Regions from separate parts of the Spirillospora sp. CA-108201 genome, predicted to be linked through region 2. Evidence: riboswitches for the same ligand, from Rfam matches in the RefSeq annotation. Region 2 holds a riboswitch; each other region holds the start of a gene.
What was found. Region 2 has a riboswitch for cyclic di-AMP ahead of ACQEU6_RS21075 (C40 family peptidase). Riboswitches for the same ligand answer to the same signal wherever they lie in the genome.

Region 1: another riboswitch for cyclic di-AMP. It lies ahead of ACQEU6_RS12115 (CHAP domain-containing protein); the one in region 2 lies ahead of ACQEU6_RS21075 (C40 family peptidase).
Region 3: another riboswitch for cyclic di-AMP. It lies ahead of ACQEU6_RS36635 (NlpC/P60 family protein); the one in region 2 lies ahead of ACQEU6_RS21075 (C40 family peptidase).
Region 4: another riboswitch for cyclic di-AMP. It lies ahead of ACQEU6_RS32800 (C40 family peptidase); the one in region 2 lies ahead of ACQEU6_RS21075 (C40 family peptidase).

Annotation. Positions count from the first base shown of each region.
Region 1 is NZ_JBNJNE010000001.1:2,484,170-2,489,559, reverse strand. It holds gene ACQEU6_RS12125 (hypothetical protein) at 1-445, shown strand, start outside; gene ACQEU6_RS12120 (PP2C family protein-serine/threonine phosphatase) at 638-2,521, shown strand; cyclic di-AMP (ydaO/yuaA leader) riboswitch at 2,992-3,146, shown strand; gene ACQEU6_RS12115 (CHAP domain-containing protein) at 3,159-3,956, shown strand; gene ACQEU6_RS12110 (bifunctional glycosyltransferase/CDP-glycerol:glycerophosphate glycerophosphotransferase) at 4,159-5,390, shown strand, end outside.
Region 2 is NZ_JBNJNE010000001.1:4,348,774-4,354,163, reverse strand. It holds gene ACQEU6_RS21095 (phosphotransferase) at 1-216, shown strand, start outside; gene ACQEU6_RS21090 (hypothetical protein) at 222-668, shown strand; gene ACQEU6_RS21085 (winged helix-turn-helix domain-containing protein) at 748-1,293, shown strand; gene ACQEU6_RS21080 (transposase) at 1,203-1,823, shown strand; gene ACQEU6_RS21075 (C40 family peptidase) at 2,170-3,186, opposite strand; cyclic di-AMP (ydaO/yuaA leader) riboswitch at 3,194-3,328, opposite strand; gene typA (translational GTPase TypA) at 3,519-5,372, shown strand.
Region 3 is NZ_JBNJNE010000001.1:7,627,358-7,632,747, forward strand. It holds gene shc (squalene--hopene cyclase) at 1-1,199, shown strand, start outside; gene hpnH (adenosyl-hopene transferase HpnH) at 1,261-2,265, shown strand; gene ACQEU6_RS36635 (NlpC/P60 family protein) at 2,339-3,070, opposite strand; cyclic di-AMP (ydaO/yuaA leader) riboswitch at 3,081-3,219, opposite strand; gene ACQEU6_RS36640 (MFS transporter) at 3,535-5,010, shown strand; gene ACQEU6_RS36645 (cobalamin-independent methionine synthase II family protein) at 5,276-5,390, opposite strand, start outside.
Region 4 is NZ_JBNJNE010000001.1:6,829,317-6,834,706, reverse strand. It holds gene ACQEU6_RS32820 (histone-like nucleoid-structuring protein Lsr2) at 1-100, opposite strand, end outside; gene ACQEU6_RS32815 (RDD family protein) at 1,074-1,697, opposite strand; gene ACQEU6_RS32810 (RDD family protein) at 1,705-2,502, opposite strand; gene ACQEU6_RS32805 (amino-acid N-acetyltransferase) at 2,508-3,029, opposite strand; cyclic di-AMP (ydaO/yuaA leader) riboswitch at 3,301-3,508, shown strand; gene ACQEU6_RS32800 (C40 family peptidase) at 3,512-4,507, shown strand; gene ACQEU6_RS32795 (LuxR family transcriptional regulator) at 4,859-5,089, opposite strand.

The DNA of each region.
Region 1 (5,390 bases), 1.9 Mb from region 2:
GGAGGACACCGCGCCGCCGCCCGCGGAGAAGCCCGGGTTCTGGGGGTACACGGCGCTCAGTGCTCGGGACGTCGTGCGGATGTACCGGTATCTGCTGGAGAAGGCGCCGCGGGGGCAGCGGGAGTTCGTGCTGCGGCAGTTGCGCGCCTCGACGCCGTGCGGGACGGACGGGTTCGACCAGACGTTCGGGATTCCGCGGGCGTTGAAGCGGCCGTGGGCGGTCAAGCAGGGGTGGTCGGGGTTCGGGGAGACGCCCGCGGAGCCGTGCCATGTGCGGCCGGCGGCGTGGCGGCCCGACCTCGGGCTGGGGCGGCCGGTGCTGCACACGACGGGGGTCGTGGGGGACAGGGTCGTCGTGGTGCTGACGCTGCATCCGGCGGGGACGTCGTTCCGGACGGCGGCGGCGCGGATCACTTCGCTGACGCGGCAGGTGGCCCGGGTGTGACGTGGGCCACAGGCAGGGAAGGGGTCCGTTTTGAGACGGTCACCGGAAGCCTTCGAGTTCGGGCGTGAACGAAAAACCCGGGCAAAGATCTGGCCTCTTTACTCGGAGATGGGCGAATAGTCCCTCGCTGACGTATGTAGCTTTTTTCTCCCAGGGGCAGGTGACGCCGAACGGGGGACGGGGTTGGCGGAAGTGGAGGGCATCCAGCCCGGGGTGCACGGTGCGGACCTGGAGGACCTGCGGGGCGCGGCGCACGACCGTGCGGTGCTGGCGGAGGCGCGGGTCGTGCTGGCCCGGCGTCTCGGCGTCCCGCCGGGCGAGGCGCTGCAGCACCTGATCTGGCTCGCGCGCGACCTGGACATCGAGATGGCCGAGGCGGCGTCGCTGCTGGTCAAGGACGGGGGCGGCGGGCCGGTGGGGGCCGTGGTGGCGGGGCGCCGGGCGCCGCGCACCGAGGAGGTCCCCGCGGAGCGCCAGGCGGTCCTGTCGGACGCCGAGGACGTGCTGCGCCGGGTGACGGCCGAGGACACCGCGGGGGACGCGCAGGTCCTCGCGAGGGTGCCCGACGACCCCGCGGCGACGGCCGTGCTGGAGGGGGCGCTCGACTCGGCGGCGCATCTGGTCCCGGTGCGGGGGCCGGACGGCAACGTGGCCGACTTCCTCTTCGCGGAGCTCAACGGCGTCGCCAGGGACATGTTCGGGCGGGGCCGGGAGGAGCTGACCGGGCTGCGGCTGCTGCGGACGGATCCCGGGGCGGTGCTCAGCGGCCTGTTCGACGAGTATGTCGGGGTGCTGGAGTCCGGTGCACATTTGGAACGTTCCTCGATCCAGTACTCGACGGCCCAGCGCGGCCTGTCCCGGTCGTCGCGGATGAGCGTGCGGTGCGTCCGCGTGCCGACCGGCATCTGCGTGACCTGGCGGTACCACCTGGCCGAGGACCGCATCGCGCGGCGGCTTGAGCGGGTGGAGCGGCTCGCCCTGATCGGGTTCGGGGAGTGGGACCTCGCGACGGGCGAGGCGGACTGGACGCCGCAGATGCTGGCCAACTACGGCCTCTCTCCGGACGAGGTGCCGCCGATGCCGCACGACCTGCCGAAGGTCGTGGCCGACGACGACCTCCCGCTGGTGGAGGAGGCCGTCCAGACGATGTTCTCGCGCCGCGAACCGGTCGAGGCGGAGCACCGCGTGATCGGCCAGGACGGGACGCCGCGCCACCTGTGGGTGTTCGCCGAGCCGGTGCTCGGGGAGTCCGGACTGCCCGTCTCGATCAACATCGTCTCGCAGGACATCACCCGGCGGCGCGGGGTGGAGCGGGCGCTGGCCGAGACCCGGCGGCAGATGCTGCGCCAGCAGGCGAGGACGGCGCAGGAGCGCCGGGTGGCGGTGACGCTGCGGCGGGCCATCCTGCCGGACGAGGACGAGGTCGAGCAGCTGCCGGGCATGACCACCTCGATCCGCAGCATGGCGGCGGAGAGCACGGCCCGGATCGGCGGCGACTGGTTCGCGACCCGCGCCCTGCAGGACGGGCGGGCGATGTTCGCCATCGGGGACGCGGCCGGGCACGGGCTGCCGGCGGCGGCCGCGATGGCGCGGACCCGGAACGGCCTGCTGGGCCTCGCCTGCACGGGGGAGCGGGCGGGCCGGCTGGTCGGCTGGCTGAACGAGCTGATCGGCGCCATGGACCCGCCCGCGACGGGCACCGCCATCGTCGCCCACTACGACCCGTCCCGGCACGTCCTGGAGTGGACGTGCGCGGGCCATCCGCCGCCGATCCTGGTCCGGGACGGGCGGGCGACCCCGCTGGAAGTGGTCCGCGACCCGATGCTCGGCGCGATGCCCGGCTGGGAGTACACGACGATCACCACCGGGCTCGACTCGGGAGACATGCTCTTCCTCTACACCGACGGGCTGGTGGAGCGCAGGGACGCGGACCTGGACGAGCGGATCGTCCGCCTGACCCGCATCCTGCGGGACTCCTCCACGCGTCCCGAGCGGGTCCTGGACGAGGTGCTGGCGCGGATGGAGCACGACCGGGCGGCGGACGACACCACGCTCTTCGCCCTTTACGTGGAGTGACCGCCCAGGCCTCGCGGTGACGAACGGCACGCCTGACCAGCGAGGATCGCCGGGTGTGACCTGCGACTCACCCAGCGGCGCCAGGGGAGCGCCGGGCGCCCCGGCGAGAGGCGCCGGGCGCCACCTTTTCGATCTTCTTTACCTTTTCTCGAAGGGCCGGTAAGTACGGCGGGCAAGGGGCTGAGGGCCATCTCGGCAAAGATCGGGAAGACGCGGGGCGGCCTCGGTGTTGGGAGTCTCTTGGAAGGGCTTTGAGCAGGCAAGACTTTACTTTATGCCTGGTTTGCTTTTCTTGAGAAGGTTGGTACCTTCGATCCCGAATCACGCAACGCGTTCCATGCGTTGCCGCCGGCCGCACCATGCGCGGCCGAGGATCGCGGAGCGGAATCCGCACGCGATGCGCGCCAATCGACGCGCGCCCCCTCATCAAGATCTGTCAGTGAGAACATCCGCATACCTGCACCGCCGAGCGCGATGCGAGGCCGAGTCCGGCCGGTCGGGACGACCGGAACGGAGCCGGGGACCCACGTTTCTGGGGTGAATCGGCGCGCCCGAGAGTCGCGCCGTAGGGCTGCTTCCATGCCCGAATCCGTCAGCTAACCCGGTAGGCGCCATGGAAGACAAGGAGATTCCCTGCATGTCCGGTCTTTTCGATCGACTTTCGCTCAACCGCCTCACGCCCGAGGACAAGGCCGTCGGCGTCGCCGTAGGCGCGGTCCTGGCGGGCGCGGTCGGGCTCTCGGTGGTCAACCCCCTCGCCGGCGGCCGCGCGGTCGCCGAGACCTCCGCCCAGACGGCGGCGGTCGCCGAGCAGGGCACCGCCGCGCACCACTCCTCCCAGGCCAAGTCCTCCCAGGCCAAGTCCTCCCAGGTCAAGACCGTGAAGGCCGACAAGGTCGCGGCCGAGGCGCGGCGCGAGGGCTTCAAGGTCCCGCCGCACGCCGTCAAGCCCGCCGAAGTGATCAAGCTCGCGCAGAAGCAGGTCGGCATCCACGAGGGCAAGGGCGGCCAGACCAAGTACCACAAGTGGTACGTCTCGACTCCGCAGGCGAAGGCCACCGCCAAGCGTGACGGCGGCTTCTCGGTCAAGGAGTACAACGGCGCCCAGTGGTGCAACATGTTCGTCTCCTGGCTCGGCGCCCAGACCGGCGTCAAGAACATGGGCTGGGACGCCTACACCGTCCAGCACGCCAGCTGGTTCAAGCAGACCGGCCGCTGGGGCCACAAGGCCAAGCCGGGCGCGGTGGTGTTCTTCGACTGGCAGGACGGCTCGAAGGCCGGCATCGGCGACATCGACCACGTCGGCATCGTCGTCAAGGACAACGGCGACGGCAGCATCACCACCATCGAGGGCAACACCGACAACGCGGTGCAGAAGAAGGTCCGCGAGAAGTCGCAGGTCGTCGGCTACGGCTACCCCGAATACGCCAGCTGATCCGACACCGCCCGAGAAGGTGCGCGCTCAGCGAAGGCGCCCGGCCCCCGCCGGGCGCCTTCTGGCGTTCCGGGTGTTGTGCCCATTGCCTCCGCTGTCGGTGGGTAATGCTAAGCGTTGACAGCCTTTGATCCCTCTTGGACCTCAGTGCGGCGTTCCTGGAAAGGAAACCAGGACGTCCGGTCTGCGGAGGGGGATGCCGATGGCGGTGCGCCCGGATGTCAGCGTGGTGGTGATCGCCTACAACGACGCGCGGAGGCTTCCGCGGGCGGTGGCCTCGACGCTGGCGCAGTCGCTGGGCGGCGTCGAGACGCTGATCGTCGACGACGCGAGCACCGACGGCACCGGCGAGGCCGCCGACCGGCTCGCCGCGGCCCACCCGGGCCGGGTCCGGGCCGTCCACCTGCCGGCCAACTCCGGCGGCTGCGGCCGCCCCCGCAACATCGGGATCGAGGCGTCCACCGGCCGGTACGTGATGTTCCTCGACAGCGACGACCTGCTGGACCGGCACGCCTGCCTCAACCTGCTCGCCGCCGCCGAGGACACCGGCGCCGACCTGGTCTCGGGGCTCTGCGACCGGATCTTCCTCGACGTGCCCGAGGGCGCGAAGGGGCGGATCCGCCCCTGGTACCCCTGGCTCTACCGGAACAGCGTCGTCTACGACTCGCTGGGTGAGAACCCCGATCTCCTCTACGACACCCTCTCGACCAACAAGGCCTACCGGCGCGGCTTCCTGGAGGAGCACGGGCTGCGGTTCGTCGAGCGGCTGCACTACGAGGACCTGCTCTTCACCGCCGAGGCCTACCTGGAGGCGGGACGGACCGCGCTGATCCCGCACCGCGTGTACAACTGGCTGGTCAGGGAGCGGACGCGGGCGCCGTCGATCTCCAACCGGCGCGCGGAGCTGGCGAACTTCGCCGACCGGCTGGAGATCCACCGCCGCATCGACATGCTCTTCGCGCTGCGCGGCGCCTACGACCTGCGGCGGGCCAAGGACGTCAAGTTCGTCAACCACGACCTGGTGCTCTACCTGCGCGACCTGCGCGACCGCGAGCCCGCCCACCAGGCGCGCTTCCTCGACCTGGCCGCCGGTTACCTGGCCGAGCTGGACCCGAGGGTCTTCGAGGAGGCCAACCCGCTGCCCGCGATCGCCGCGCACCTGATCCGCGAGGGCGACCACGCGGGCGCGCTCGCCGCCGCCGAGTACGACCCGGTGAAGCGGCCCGAGCTGCGCGCCCGCCTGGTGGAGCGGGACGGGCGGGTGTACTGGGGCGCCGGGCGCCCGCGCGGCACGCTCGGCCGCCGCGTCCTGGACGTCACGGCCTTCGGGTTCCACGTGCGGCCCCTCCGGGAGCTGCGCCCGGCGAACACCGTCACGCGGCTGGAGGCGCGCGGCGGGCGCGTGCTCATGGCCGGGTACGTGCTGAACCCGCT
Region 2 (5,390 bases):
ATCGTCCGCTACGTCGAAGCGGGCGGCCCTCTCGAAGCAATGAAGAAGCGAGACGGACTAGCGCCGCAGATATGGGCCGGGGGGTGGCATCGCGTATGGATCAGTGAATGGTACTTGCAACAGTGCGTCTACTGGATTCCAGACCCAGCCAATGACCCGGCCGTTCAGAAAGTTGTGCGGCGACATCTGTCGGAGGCAACCGAATGTCTTTGTTAGCGAACGTGCACCCCTCCGAGCAACTGGCTACGCCCGAAGGCGACCGGGTCTCGATAGACACCGAAATGATCCCACTCATTCGCGCGCTGTGGGCAATCAGGCTCCGCACGGCTGGCTGTTGCCAGGACCTCGGCGAATCTATCTTGCCCGCAGCCGCATGGGAGACCTGCACCGGCCGACGCAGGCACGCGCATTTCTACACCGGGCAAGCGTGGCTCAAAATGCCCAAGGCCGACGCGTGCGCTTTCCTGTCGCTCGTGGGGACCAATCCGGTATTCCGGGAACGCCTTAACCGGTGGACGATGCCCGACGCATGGGACTCATACGTCTACATCACCGCAGACGAAGACGGTGCGTCTCTATCGACGTGGGCACAAGTGCACTTCCCACGAACACAAATCGCCGAGGTCACCGATATCCTCACCCAAGAACGGGCGACCCGAAACAGCTAGAGAGCTTCAATAGTTAGGGTTACCGACTGTGTCTTGGTGGTGACTGGCCTGTCGGGTGTGGGCGGGTTTCCCTTGGTGGATGCGGTATGGCGAGGGCGGCGGGTTGACCGCTGTGGAGCGGGCGCGGCGGGAGGCGCTGCGGCTGGAGGCGGCCCGGCTGTTCGAGGTGGGGCTGTCAGATGCGCAGATCGGGCGGCGGTTCCGTGTGTCGCGGATGTCGGTGAACCGGTGGCGGCGGGCCTGGCAGAGCGGCGGTACGGCGGCGCTGGCGTCCAAGGGAGCCGGCGGCGCGAAATGCAAACTGACCGATGACCAGGTGAATCTCCTGGAGGAGGCGTTGGATCTCGGCCCGGCCGCGCACGGCTGGACCGAAGACCAGCGGTGGACACTCGCGCGGATCGCCGAGGTGATCTGGGATCTGTTCTCGGTCTCCTACACACCGGCCGGAGTGGACGTGCTGCTGCACCGGATCGGGTGGAGCGTGCAGACGCCGACCCGCCGTGCGGCCGAGCGCGACGAGCAGCGGGTTGACCGGTGGCGGGCGGAGGTGTGGCCGACGGTGGAAGCACCGCGGCGGACCTGGGCGCCTGGATCTGCTTCGAAGACGAAGCCGGCCAGGGGCTGAGGCCGCCCAAAGGCACCACCTGGGGACGACGCGGACGCACACCGGTGGTGCGCGTCACCGCCCGCGGCACCCACCGGATCTCGCTGGCCGCGCTCGTGGCGATCAAGCCCGGCGAGCATCCCCGGCTGATCTACCGCGCACACGCCTACCGCGGCCGAAAACACGAGAGGAAGGGATTCGACGAGGGCGACTACATCCGATTACTGGATGCCGCTCACCAGCAACTCGGCGGGCCGATCGTCGTCGTGTGGGACAACCTCAACACCCACCGCTCGGCCCGGATGCGCCGCTACCTGGCCGCCCGGGACTGGCTCACCGTCTTCCACCTGCCGCCCCATGCTCCTGAACTCAACCCCGTCGAGGGCGTGTGGTCACACCTGAAACGGTCCCTGGCCAACCTCACCAAGCACACCATCGACCAGCTCATGCAGCTGATCAAGACCCGCCTGAAACGCATCCAGCACCGGCCCGCACTGCTCAACAGCCTCCTCGCCCACACCCACCTGCAAATCAGTAACCCCAGCTATTGAAGCTCTCTAGAAGGGCGCAGAGACACGGCCCGTACATTTCCAGGGTGATGTACGGGCCCTGCGCCTTGTCTAGGTTCGGCACCTTCCAGGCATTCGGCGGTTCACTCGTCAGCAGGTCGAGCACCACCAGACCTAGGGGGCGAACAGCCCCCTAGGACCCGGCACAGGGGAGCCCACGGGAGCCAGAGAGGGAGCCAACTCCCCAAGATCTCGCCCGTCATCCCCCGACGCCCCTTGGCGGGTAACCGGCGTATCGGCTGGTCAACGGCCATCCCGGCGACCCTGCCAGACTCTGTGACCAAGATGGTTGCGGGAGGGCCGCCAGGCCCGAAGGAGGAGAAAGAAGCTAAGAAATACGGTTCGCGCCTGCGTAGTCGGAGCGGTCGGAGAGTTTGGAGATTTTGACCACGTCGCCGGTCTGGGGGGCGTGGAGGTACTTGCCGTCGCCCAGGTAGATGCCCATGTGGTGCAGGTTGCCGCCGAAGTACACCAGGTCGCCGGAGCGGAGTGCGCCGCGGGAGACCTTCGTGCCCATGGCGAACAGGTCGCCGGTGTAGTGGGGGAGGCCGGGCTTGCCGACCTGGCCGTAGGCCCAGACGACGAGGCCGGAGCAGTCGAAGCTGCTCGGTCCGGCGGCGGCCCACACGTACGGGGAGCCGAGCTTGGTGAGCGCCTTGCGGGCCATCTTCGCGGGCAGGCCCGAGCCCTTCACGGTGGCGCTGAGGCCGGTGCGCGGGTCGCTGGCGTGGGTGGTGGTCAGCTTGTCGAGGCGCTTCATCACCTCGGAGACCTTGGTCTTGGCGGCCTCGCGCGTCTTCTTGGCGTCGTCCCAGGTCTTCTTGACCTGCGCGGTCCTCGCCTTCGCGGTGCGCTCCGCGGCGTCGGCCTGGTCGATCTGCTTCTTCAGGGCGAGGACGGCGGTGGCCTGGCTCTGCGCGAGGTAGGCGCGGTCGGACAGCCCTTCGGCGGACGTGCCGGAGCCGAAGAGGACGTCGGGGCCGCCGGCCATGTAGTTCGCGGCGGCGAGGCTGCCGAGCTTCTGGCGGGCGGGCTCGGCGAGGGCGCGCAGCCGCTCGGCCTCCTTGGTGGCGTCCCGCTCGGCCTTGCGGGCCTTGGTGAACTCCACGCGGGCCTTGTTGAACTTCTCCGTGAGGATCTCGGCCTCTTCGTTCAGCGCGTCGAGGCTCTTGCGCAGGCCCTTCTCCGTCGTCGGCGTGGGGCTCGGCGCGGCGGGCGCGGAGGCGGGCCGGAACGGCTGGGCGGCGTGGGCGAGGTCCGGCGCGGTGGCGCCGAGGCCTATCAGGAGCAGGGTGGCGGTGGCGGTGGGCAGGACGCGACGCCGCCGATGGGGATCCGGAGCCAAGCCGGTGCTCTCCTCTCCTCGTACGCCTACCGGGTTAGCTGACGGGTTCGGGCCAGGAGTCGCCCTACGACGTGTGAGTCGATTCACCCCGGAGGACGTGGGTCCCCGGTTCTCCCCGCGGGAGATTCGGCGTTCCGGCCGCAGCCCCGGGGGGTGGGGCCTCGGACGACCGGATCTCGGGCAGATTACAAAGGATGCGCAAAGTTGGCCAATCGAGGTTCGTGTGACGGAGGGGACGAACGACTCGGAGTGGGTGGTACGCACGGCCAAGTAGAATGGATACGGCCGCACGTCTGCGGCGACTCCCGAACTCTCACGCAAGGCGAACCCGCATGCCCATCTCCACGCGCGACGACCTCCGTAACGTCGCGATCGTCGCCCACGTCGACCATGGCAAGACGACGCTGGTCGACGCCATGCTCTGGCAGTCCGGCGCCTTCCGCGAGAACCAGGACGTCGACGACCGGGTGCTCGACTCCAACGACCTGGAGCGCGAGAAGGGGATCACGATCCTCGCGAAGAACACCGCGGTCCTGCACAACGGGCTGACCATCAACATCATCGACACCCCGGGGCACGCCGACTTCGGCGGCGAGGTCGAGCGCGGCCTGTCCATGGTGGACGGCGTCGTCCTGCTGGTGGACGCCAGCGAGGGCCCGCTCCCGCAGACCCGGTTCGTGCTGCGCAAGGCGCTCGCCGCGCGGCTGCCCGTGATCCTGGTCGTGAACAAGACCGACCGTCCCGACGCGCGCATCGACGAGGTCGTGGACGAGACCTACGAGCTGTTCATGGACCTCGACGCCGACGAGGACCAGATCGACTTCCCGATCGTGTTCGCGTCGGGGCGCGCCGGGCGGGCCTCGCTCGACAAGCCGGCCGACGGCGCCATGCCGGGCAGCGAGGACCTGGAGCCGCTGTTCAAGGTCATCACCGAGACGATCCCCGCTCCGTCCTACGACCCCGACGCCCCGCTCCAGGCGCACGTGACGAACCTGGACGCCTCCAGCTACCTCGGCCGGATCGCGCTGTGCCGGGTGCACGCCGGCACCATCAAGAAGGGCCAGCAGGTCGCCTGGTGCCGCCACGACGGCAGCGTCGACCGGGTGAAGATCACCGAGCTGATGATGACGGAGGCGCTCACCCGCAAGCCCGCGGACGAGGCCGGTCCCGGTGACATCATCGCCATCGCCGGGATCCCCGACATCATGATCGGCGACACCATCGCCGACCCCGACGACCCGCGCCCGCTGCCGCTGATCACGGTGGACGAGCCGGCGATCTCCATGACGATCGGCACCAACACCGGGCCGATGGCCGGCCGCGAGAAGGGCACCAAGGTCACCGCCCGGATGGTCAAGGACCGGCTCGACCGCGAGCTCGTCGGCAACGTGTCGATCCGGGTGCTGCCGACCGAGCGTCCCGACGCCTGGGAGGTGCAGGGCCGCGGCGAGCTGGCCCTGGCGATCCTGGTGGAGAACATGCGCCGCGAGGGCTACGAGCTCACCGTCGGCAAGCCGCAGGTCGTCACGCGCGACATCGACGGCAAGAAGCACGAGCCGGTCGAGCGGCTCACCGTCGACATCCCCGAGGAGTACCTCGGCGCCGTCACGCAGCTGATGGCGGTCCGCAAGGGCCGCATGGAGCACATGACGAACCACGGCACGGGCTGGATCCGGATGGAGTTCCTCGTCCCGGCCCGCGGCCTGATCGGCTTCCGTACCGAGTTCATGACGGAGACGCGGGGCACCGGCATGGCGCACCACGTCTTCGAGGACTACGAGCCCTGGTTCGGCGAGCTGCGCACCCGCCCGTCCGGCTCGCTCGTCGCCGACCGGTCCGGCGCCGCCACGGCCTTCGCGATCACCAACCTCCAGGAGCGCGGGACGTTCTTCGTCGGCCCGACCACCGAGGTGTACGAGGGCATGATCGTCGGCGAGAACTCCCGTTCCGACGACATGGACGTCAACATCACCAAGGAGAAGAAGCTCACGAACATGCGGTCGTCCACCGGCGACGAGCTGGAGCGGCTCACCCCGCCCCGCCGCCTGTCGCTGGAGGAGGCCCTGGAGTTCTGCCGCGAGGACGAGTGCGTCGAGGTCACCCCGACCGCCGTCCGCATCCGCAAGGTCGTCCTGGACGCCAAGGAGCGCGAGCGCACGCGCGCCCGCACCAAGCGCGCCGGCTGAGCGCCGAAGCCGAAAGAG
Region 3 (5,390 bases), 3.3 Mb from region 2:
ACGTGTACGAGCGGCGGCCGGTGCGCCCGCTGCGCCGGGCGGCGCTGCGCCGGGCCGCCGACTGGATCATCGCCCGGCAGGAGGCCGACGGCTGCTGGGGCGGGATCCAGCCGCCGTGGGTGTACTCGCTGATGGCGCTGCACGAGCTCGGCTACGGCCTCGACCATCCGGTCGTCCGGCGCGGGCTGGACGGGCTCGAACGCTTCACGATCCGGGACGGGAACGGACGCCGCCTTGAGGCGTGCCAGTCGCCCGTCTGGGACACGGTGCTCGCCGTGAACGCGCTCGCCGACGCGGGCGTGGCCGCCGACCACCCCTCCCTGCTGCGGGCGGCCGAATGGATCGTCGGCGAGGAGGTCCGCGGGCCGGGGGACTGGGCGGTGAAGCGGCCGGGCGTCCCGCCGGGCGGCTGGGCGTTCGAGTTCGACAACGACGTCTACCCCGACACCGACGACACCGCCGAGGCGATCCTGGCGCTGCGCAGGGTCGGCCTCCCGGAGGCGGAGGAGCCGATCAGGCGGGCCGTCCGATGGCTGGAGGGGATGGCGTCGCGCGACGGCGGCTTCGGCGCCTTCGACGCCGACAACACCCGCGAGCTGTGCACCAAACTGCCCTTCTGCGACTTCGGCGCCGTCATCGACCCGCCGTCCGCCGACGTCACCGCCCATGTCGTCGAGGCGCTGTCGAAGGAGGGCCTCGCGGAGTCGGCCATGGTCAGGCGCGCCGTCGTGTGGCTGCTCCGGGCGCAGGAGGCGGACGGCTCGTGGTTCGGGCGCTGGGGGGCGAACCACGTCTACGGGACGGGCGGCGTGGTGCCCGCGCTCGTCGCGGCCGGGGTCGGTCCCGGCAAGCCCGCCGTCCGGCGCGCCGTGGTCTGGCTGGAGGACCACCAGAACCCCGACGGGGGCTGGGGCGAGGACCTGCGCTCCTACGACGACCCCGCGTGGGTCGGGCGGGGGGAGTCCACCCCGTCGCAGACGGCCTGGGCGCTGCTGGCGCTGCTCGCCGCGGGCGAGCGCACCCCGGCCGTGGAGGCCGGCGTGCGGTGGCTCGTCGACCACCAGCGGCCGGACGGCACCTGGGACGAGGACCACTTCACCGGCACCGGCTTCCCCGGCGACTTCTACATCAACTACCACCTGTACCGGCTGGTGTTCCCCGTCAGCGCCCTCGGCCGCTACCTGGACGGCGCGGCATGAGGCGGGCGCGCGGTCCTGCGGAGACCACCGAGTCCACCCTGCACAAGGAGGTCCGGACACCATGAGCATGCCGCTCCGCCAGAGCCTTCGCATCGGCGGCTACATCCTGCGCAACAAGCTGCGCCGCCGGGAGAAGTTCCCGCTCATCGTCGAGCTGGAGCCCCTGTTCGCCTGCAACCTCGCCTGCGCCGGCTGCGGGAAGATCCAGCACCCGCACGACGTGCTGAAGAGGCGCATGCCGGTCGAGCAGGCCCTCGCCGCCATCGAGGAGTGCGGCGCGCCGATGGTCTCCATCGCGGGCGGCGAGCCGCTCATGCACCCGCAGATCGACGAGCTGGTGAACGAGCTCGTCAGGCGCAAGAAGTTCGTCTTCCTGTGCACGAACGCGCTGCTCATCCCGAAGAAGCTCGACAGGTTCACGCCGTCGCCGTACTTCGCGTGGGCGGTGCACATCGACGGGCTGCGGGAACGCCACGACGAGTCCGTCTGCAAGGAGGGCGTGTTCGACGACGCCGTCGCCGCCATCGAGGAGTGCCGGCGGCGGGGGTTCCGCGTCACGACCAACACGACGATCTTCAACACGGACACGCCGCAGACCGTCATCGACGTCCTGAACTACCTCAACGACGACCTCGGGGTCGACGAGATGATGATCTCGCCCGGCTACGCCTACGACAAGGCGCCCGACCAGGAGCACTTCCTCGGCGTCCAGGAGACGCGGGAGCTCTTCCGCAAGGCGTTCGGGGACGGCAACCGCAAGCGGTGGCGCTTCAACCACTCGCCCCTGTTCCTGGACTTCCTGGAAGGCAAGGTCGACTTCCCCTGCACGGCCTGGGCGATCCCGTCCTACTCCCTCTTCGGCTGGCAGCGTCCCTGCTACCTGATGTCGGACGGCTACGCGCAGACCTACCAGGAACTCCTGGACGAGACCGACTGGGACTCCTACGGACGAGGCCGCGACTCCCGGTGCGCCAACTGCATGGCCCACTGCGGCTACGAGCCCACGGCGGTCTTCTCGACCCTCGGTTCCCTGAAGGAGTCGCTGCGGGCCGTCCGATCGGTCTGATCCCGTCCCGCCTCACGACCCGTTCTGCCCGGCACCGGCGATCCGCCGGTGCCGGGCGTCTTTCAGGGGCGGCCTACTTGAGGGACGTCGGGCGGTACGCCTTGTACTCGTCGCCCGAGGAAAGCCCGTAGTCGAGCGTCCGGTGGTCGGTTCCGTACCGGCCGCGCTGCTCGTAGGCCCAGTACGACGAGTGCTTCTTGTCGGCCCACTTCTCGAAGATGACGACGTGCCGGGTGGTGTTGCTGCCGAGGGCGTCCATGACGAGGTCGCCCTTCTTCAACTCGGACATCTTGATGCGCTCGGTGTACCGCGACGAGGTGAGGCCCACGGTGTTCGGCCCGGGCTTGGGCAGCCCCAGCGCCATGGACACGAATCCCGAGCAGTCGGTGCGGTAGCCGTTGTGCGTGCTGGTCTGGCTGTAGGGGACCCGCTCGCCGGTGTGCGGATGCCAGGTCCTGGCCCGCGCGATGACCTTGGACCGCTCGTCCGACTTGGATTCCGCGGCCTGCTTCTTGGGCTTGCTCTTCGTCGACGGCGCGGCCTTCACCGGCGCCATGTAGTCCTTCTGGACCTGGACCTGCGCTCTGGTCTGCTCCTGCGGCGCGGCCTGCTGCGGCGCGGTCCGCTGCTGCGGCACGGTCTGGACGGCGGCGACCGTCTCGGTGGACGCGTGCTGCAAGGCCGTCGGCACGGCCGCCGTCACGCCGAAGACGGCGAGACCCGTCAGCGTGACCGTGGCCCAGGGGGTCGGTCGCAGAACGCGCGACCACTTGCCGTGCTCGCCTTTCGGTTGCTTGCCTTTCACAGGGGGGCTCCTTGCTTCCATGTGCCGCCTACCGGGTTAGCTGACGGGTTCGGACGTGGAAGTCGCCCTACGGCCTGAGCAGGCCGATTCACCCCAGTGCGGGTTGGGTCCCCGGCTCCGCGCCATGGCGGACTCGGCGGGTGCCGCTGGGGGACAGCGGCGCTGACGATGTGGGACCCGATCGACGTCGCGTCTCGGGCCTTGTCGCGGGGTGGGAACCCCGCCCCACCATGTGGGACAAAACGCCTGGAAGACGTCTTGAAGGGGCAAAGTTACTGAAATCGTAAAGAAACGGCAAGGTCACGCATCTCGATTTCCGCAGCTCAGTGCCCTGTCGGCCGTCGTGCGAGCCGCCGGTGCGGGGCGTCCGGTCGGCGAACGAGACTCGATCCGTCACTAGACGGAGAAGAAACCTCCAGTTATTATCCGGAGGAGAATCCTTCATTTACCGGGAGGTGGGCTCCATGACCGCCATCACGGCGCGGACCGCGTCCGGCCCGTACGCGGGCGCCCCGAACCGGCGCTGGGCGGCGCTGGTCGTCATCGCCGTCGCGCAGCTGATGATCGCCCTCGACGCCACGATCGTGAACATCGCGCTGCCGACGGCTCAGCACGCGCTCGGCTTCGGCGACGCCGACCGGCAGTGGATGATCACCGCCTACACCCTGTCCTTCGCCGGGCTGCTCCTGCTCGGCGGCCGGATCGCCGACCTGGTCGGGCGGCGCCGCAGCTTCCTGGCCGGGCTGGCCGGGTTCGCGGTCGCCTCGATGATCGCCGGGGCCGCGCCGGGCTTCGGGGTCCTCGTGGTCGGGCGCGCCCTCCAGGGGGCGTTCGCCGCGCTGCTCGCGCCCACGGCCCTGTCCCTGCTGGCCGTCACCTTCACCGAACCCAAGGAGCGCGCGAAGGCGTTCGGCGTGTACGGCGCCGTGGCGAGCAGCGGCGCCGCCGTCGGGCTGCTGCTCGGCGGCGCGCTGACCCAGTACGCCGACTGGCGCTGGTGCCTCTACGTCAACGTGGCGATCGCCGCCGCCGCGTCGGTGGCGGGACGGATCGTCCTGCCGGCGCCGCCGGGCTTCCCCGGGTCGCGCCTCGACTGGATCTCGGCCGTCCTCGTCACCGGCGGCCTGGCGGCCGTCGTGTACGGCGCCGGCCAGGCCGCCCCGCACGGCTGGGACGCCTGGCAGACCCTCGCGCCCCTCGCGATCGGCGTCCTGGCGCTCGCCCTGTTCGTCGCGCGCCAGGCCGGGCACGGCGCGCCGCTGCTGCCGCTGCGGATCCTCGCCGACCGCGACCGGGCCGGCGCCTACCTCGCGGTGGCCACCGCGGTCGTCGGCGCCTTCGGGGTCTTCCTCACGCTCACCTACTACCTCCAGGTGGTGGCGCACTTCTCGCCGATGCGCACCGGGCTGGCGTTCCTGCCGATGGCCGTCGCGAACTCCGCGAGCGGCTACCTGGTCGGCGCCGTGCTCATCCGGCGGGTGCCCGCCCGGCTGCTGATCGCCGGCGGCCTGCTCACGGCCGCGGCCGGGCTGGCCGTCCTGACCCGGCTCGACGCGGGCAGCGGCTACGCCACCGCCGTCGTCCCGGTCGAGGTCCTGCTCGGGCTCGGCATGGGCGCCGCGTTCCCGCCGGCGTTCTCGCTGGCGACCGCGGGCGTCTCCCCGCGCGAGGCCGGGGTCGCCGCCGCCGTCGTCAACGCCGCGTCCCAGATGGGCGGCTCGATCGGGACCGCCGTCGTCAACACCGTCGCGATCGGCGCGACGGCGGGCTACCTGCGCGAGCACGGCCCGGGCGGCTCACGGGTGACCGCCCTCGTGCACGGCTACACCACCGGTGCGACCGTCTCGGCCCTGGCCCTGACCGCCGTCGCCGCCCTGGTGATCTTCCTGATCCGCACCCCCGCCCCCTCGGACACCGCCGCCGGGCGCGCCTCCCGATGACCGCGACGGCCGACCACGCCGGCATTGCCAAGGAAGCCGCGTCAGCGGGCCGGGCGCCGCTCGGGCCCCACCCCGGCGGGCCGGCCGCCTTCCGGGACGCCGCGGCGTCGTCCTGAACCCGGCTTCCGGTGCCTCACCGCCCGCCTCGCCCCCGGCGGCCGCCCGAACCGACGAGCGCACAGCCCGACGCCGGTGGCGTGGAGGCCCTGGCCCATGAGGCGGGACCTCGACGCCACCGGCGGGGGCGAACTCGGATCGGGGCGGGTCAGAGGCCCAGTTCGGTGGCGGCCAGGGCCGTTCCCTCGACGCGGGCGGCTATCTTCGCGAAGGCCGTGTCGCGGGACGTGGAGGTGTCGTCGGCGAACGGGGAGAAGCCGCAG
Region 4 (5,390 bases), 2.5 Mb from region 2:
CGATCTCGTAGGAGGCGCCGTCGATCGAGAACGCTACGGTCTCGTCCGCCTCGCCACCGTCGAGGTCGTCGACGAGAAGCACTTGAACCTTCTGTGCCATGGGGACAGACCTTTCAGCTTGAGCAAACTCCAATCGAGTGCCAAAGATATACCTAGAACTTCGCGGATGACAATTCCAGCATCCACCGTGAACCGGCTCTCACACGAAGTCGCCTTCCTGCCCGTGACCGGCTGTAATCAGCCTCATCGTTTCGGGTGGGCGCGACCCCTCGGACGACACCTGGATCCGGTCCCGGTGTCCATGAATTTCCAAGCTCCGGCGACGCGCCCGGGTTTTCAGGCGTGACCGGTGTCACGGCCTGGCGGCCTGACCTGCACTTGCGTACGCGCATTGGTCCGGCGGCCCCGGCCGCGCGGCGATTAACCCTCCGTATCGCCACTAAGCGCGCCCGCAGCGTAATACGCAGCCGACCCCGGCGCCTGATCAACGCCCGGACCGGGGGATGTCGACGAATAACGGCGGAGGGTCCGGCATCGAAATCTGTTGCCGGGGCCGGGCGCGAGTAGTCCGCGCCCAGCTCAGGACGCCGATGGGTCACGGCCGACCGCGATCGCTGCAAATCGGGAGATTTGGACACAATCCCACCGCCTGCCCCAGTTCTTCGACCCGGCGCCCGAGTCTGGAGCAGGGCCGGCCTCCGACTCCACGCCGCTCGTCGGCATGCCGCGCGAAAGGTCCGTTCCTAGTGCGGGAGCATGCCATCCGAAGTAAGTCCACGGCCGCCGACAAGCGGCCGCGTTCTGGTCACAGCAACAGCATCGGAGGGAACTGTCAAAGCGGAGGCGACGTCCGGGACGCGACAGATCCCACCGGTTTCAGGACCGTAACCGGAACGAGCGGGCATATGCCGTCGACACCCTGGACGTCCGGAAACAGGTGACCATCTCGACGAAAACATGTATGGCGCATGCGAGTGGACCGGGGCACGCGTCCGCCCGCGCACCCGAGTGCGCGGTATCGGACGGGTGTTATCGGACCCCCGCGAGCACCTCCCGGCGCGGCGGAGAGTGCCTCAGAAGGCCGAGGATTCGGGCCGCGGGCGTTTTACCACGAGCGTCCCGGCGAGCCTGTCGTGAACGGCCTGGCGGCGAACGCCCTCGAACACGGCCCCGGCGTTCACGACCCAGAAGATGCTCGCGAGCACGCCGAGAACCGGAATCGGACGGAGCCCGATCGGCACCGAATAGACGGCGGCCCGCAGGACGCAGTGCAGGACGTCAGGACGCACGGTCGCGCCCGTCGTCACCGCCTCCGGCTCGGCCGCGGTCTCCTCGGGCCTGGGAGCCGCCACGGGCACGAATCCGGGCACGGAGACGGGGAAAGCCGACACGCCGCCGAGCCCGGCGCCCCCGTCCGCTCCCCCAGCTCCCCGTGGCGCCGCTTCAGGCGCCTCCTGAGCCGTCGCCGCGACCACTTCGATGCCCGCGACGCGCTTGCCCAGCGTCCGGCCCCAGAGGGCCAGCTGGATCGCTTCGTACAGCAGCATGCATCCGGCCACGGCGGTCGGAGCGATGACGTCCGCCGTGTGCCCGGATACCAGTTCACGGACGGCGAGAACGACGGGCACGCCCACGACGAGCGTGTCCACGACGCGCGCCAGGAGCCTCTGCCCCGGCTCGGCGAGCGGTGCCGCCATCGTTGCCTTAGCCCGCGTACTCGGAGTACTCGGAATCGTCATATCCGACCCGCTCGTCTATGACGAGCGTGCCGGCAAAGCGATCGTGCAGCGACTGATGCAGAGGCTGGTCCCAGATGGCCCACAGGTAGGCCATCAGCGCACCGGCCCAGACCAGCACCATCCCGTAGGCGGCGTAGTCCCACACCATCACGGCCAAGACGAGGAAGAAGAAGACGCCGAGCTGGTAGCCGACGTGGGTGATCCCGGCACGCCAGACAGCCTGCGTCGTGGTGATGGGGCTGCCCGCGGGCCTCGCCTGTACGACACCCAAGCCCAGGACGCGCTTCCCCAGCGTCCGTCCCCACATGGACAGCTGCACGGCCTCGTAGATGAACGGCAACACGGACAGGACGCAGAAGAGGGTGAAGATAATGGGCCAGTTCCACACACCCCCCTCGTCCTCCGTCTTGCTGCCGGGCTTGCCCAGGCCGAAAGCGCCGATCGTCACCGGCAGGACGAGGGCGAACCCGAAGACCGCGACGAGCGCGTTGTCGATGATGCGCGCACCCGCACGACGGTGGATCGGCGCCAGGACCGGGTCACCGCCGTCGTCGTAGGAGCCGTAGTCGTCGTAGGCGGGCTGCTGGTTCCACTGCTGCTGTTGCGTCTGCCATTGCTGCTGGGGCTGCTGGTCCCAGTGCTGCTGGGACGGCTGCTGCTGTGGTTGCTGCCACTGAGAACCTTGGTACGGAGGCGGCGGGCCGTAGGAACCCGGCCCCTGCTGGGGCCGGTAAGGCCGCCCGCCGTGGGGGGAATCGCTCATTTGGGTCAGTCCTCCAGGCGAAGCAACATCCGGGTGTTGCCCAAGGTATTGGGCTTGACCCGATCGAGGTCCAAGAACTCTGCCACGCCTTCGTCGTAGGAGCGGAGAAGTTCCTCGTACACCTCTGGCGCCACCGGAGTCCCCAGGATCTGCTGGAAGCCGTGGCGGGCGAAGAACTCCACCTCGAAGGTAAGGCAGAACACCCTTCGCACGCCGAGTTCACGCGCGTTCTCCAGGAGGCGGGTCACGATCCGGTGCCCGATCCCCCGTCCGCCGCACCCCTTGTCCACGGCGACAGAACGGACCTCCGCGAGGTCCTCCCACATGACGTGGAGGGCGCCGCAGCCGACGAGCGGCCCGGGCGTCCCGTGCTGGATGTCCTCGGCGACCCAGAACTCCTGGACGTCCTCGTAGAGCTTGACCGTCGACTTCTTCAGCAGGCGCCGCCCCGACCCGGCGTACAGGTCGACGAGCCTGCGGATCTCCTGGACGTCGGCGGTGCGAGCCCGCCGGATCACGACTTCCACAAACAGGCGAGATTATCGAACGCCGCGGACCGTCCGGGAGACGCCCTCCGCCGGCGGGCGCCGAGCACCGCGCGCAAGTGACTAGATAAAAGCGACTAGGCACTCGCGGGGACGGCGGAAAAGTGAGGCAGAACACAGGAGGCGAGGCGCGACCCGTCCGGCGTTTCGCTCGTTCACCGCGCCGCGCGACCTGCGAATTCGCATGTTCTGGTTGGCATCCAATGCGGGGTCCGTTAGTGTCCATCGCTGACGTCGGCCCACCGCGAGGACGGGGGCCGCACCGCCGAGTCCCACGGGTCGCAACCAGCTGCCCGAGGAGCCGGGGACCCACTTTCGGAGCGTTTCGGGGGATCGCCCTGAGCGTCCGAACGCGAGGGGTGAATCCGCATTCGCGGGCGATCGGTTCGCTCGCGGGCGCGGACGGGCTGCTCCGGCCCGAACCCGTCAGCCGACCCGGTGGGCGGCTGAGGAGAGGAGTATTCGTGAAGCGATCGCGGCATGCTTCCCTTTCACACTTCCGTGGGCGCGCGGTCATCGTGGTCGGCGCGCTCGCCGTCGTCTCGGCCGCCCCGCACGCGATCGCCCCGCAAACGATCGCCGTCGCGCACGCCGACCCCGAGCCCTCCGCCAAGGAGCTGCGGACCAAGGCGCTCAAGCTCGCCGACCAGCTGGAGCAGCTCACCGAGCAGTACAACGGGCTGAAGGTCCGGCTCGCGCAGTCGCAGCGCGCCGCCAAGGTCGCCACGGAGAACGCCAAGCGCCAGGAGAAGACGCTGGAGGCGCTGCGCCAGAAGGTCGGTTCCCTCGCGGCGACGAGCTACATGCAGGGCGGATCCGACCCCGCGGTGTCGTTCGTCGCCTCCCAGGACCCGCAGTCCATCCTCGACCAGGCCGCGACGCTCCACTACTTCGCCAAGCAGGACAGCACCCAGGTGCTCGGGCTGATGCAGGCCATGCAGTCCGCGCAGCGGGCCCGCAAGTCGGCCGAGGCCCGCGCCAAGCAGGTGAAGGACCTGAAGACGCAGCTCGACTCGCAGCGCACGAAGGTCACCGACGCCTACGAGAAGATCCGCGGCAAGCTCGTCGACAAGGACCCGAGCCAGCTCGCCAAGCTCCCCGTCATCGGCACCGGCAAGGCCGCGCAGGCGCTCCGGTACGCGATGAGCAAGATCGGCCGGCCGTACGTGTGGGGCGCCGCCGGCCCGACCACCTTCGACTGCTCCGGCCTCACGATGTGGGCCTACAAGCAGGTGGGCATCAACCTGCCGCACTACACCGGCAGCCAGTGGAACGCCGGCACGCACGTGTCGCGCGGCGACCTGCAGCCGGGCGACCTCGTCTTCTTCTACTCCGACCTGCACCACATGGGGATCTACGTCGGCGGCGGCAAGATGCTGCACGCCCCGCACACCGGTGACGTCGTGAAGATCGCTTCCATGGGCGGACGCCCCTTCGCCGGCGGCGTCCGAGTCGCCTAACCCCTTCCCCGCCGATCCCCCTCACACTCGCCGCCCGCGCCGCTCGGCCCGTCGGACGGGTCGAGTTCGTGGTGGGCGGGGTGGCCCGTCGCGTCGATCGAGCCCGTCGCACCGTTCGGCATGAGGTGCTGGTCGATCGCGGGGCGCGCTGACCGTGAGCGTCGCGGGGGTGGGCTTACCGGAGGCCGGGCGGGGCTGTCAGGACCGAAAGCCGTCCGCGGCGACGCCTTCTGCAGGGACCTACCTGCCAGGGCGCGGGCGCCGCCGCTGCGGGGTCGGACGGAATTCGGACGTGCCGCCGTTTCTCCGGATGACGCTCGCCGTCCCCTGGCGAGCGTCGGGGGTGCATCGCTAGATGAGCTGCCTCCGGGCCGCCCACACCACGGCCTCGATAGGGGTGTTGACCTCCAGCCGGTCGCAGATCGTCCGCAGCCGGCGCCGCAAGGTCCGAGCGCTCAGTTCCAGCTTGCGTGCCGCCACATCGGCGGTGACACCGCTGGCGATCTGGGCGAGCAAGCGGATCTCTTCCTCGCTCAGCCCGTAATCGTCGGTGCCACGACGTGCGAGTGTGGCTGTTTCCACTCCGTCCTCCCTCGTCCGTGGTGATGACCGCGGGGATGCAGCCGTCCGCTGCACAGGCACGGGTTGGGCCTCGATCTGTACGCGCGTTGGGTTGCCGGGTCCGGACCCTTCCGGACTTAGATCATCGGATTCCTCTTCTGTCTCGCGTGCTTGGCCGGAGGTGGCCGCATGGCCGATTGCGGGGGTGTACGGGGGAACTCCGGGTGACGATTCACTCGTTGGCCTGCCGAAGGAGACGGGATGTGATCGCCAGCCATCCACCCGTCCCCCCTCGCCGAACCCACCGGTCCTCGCGCTGAAC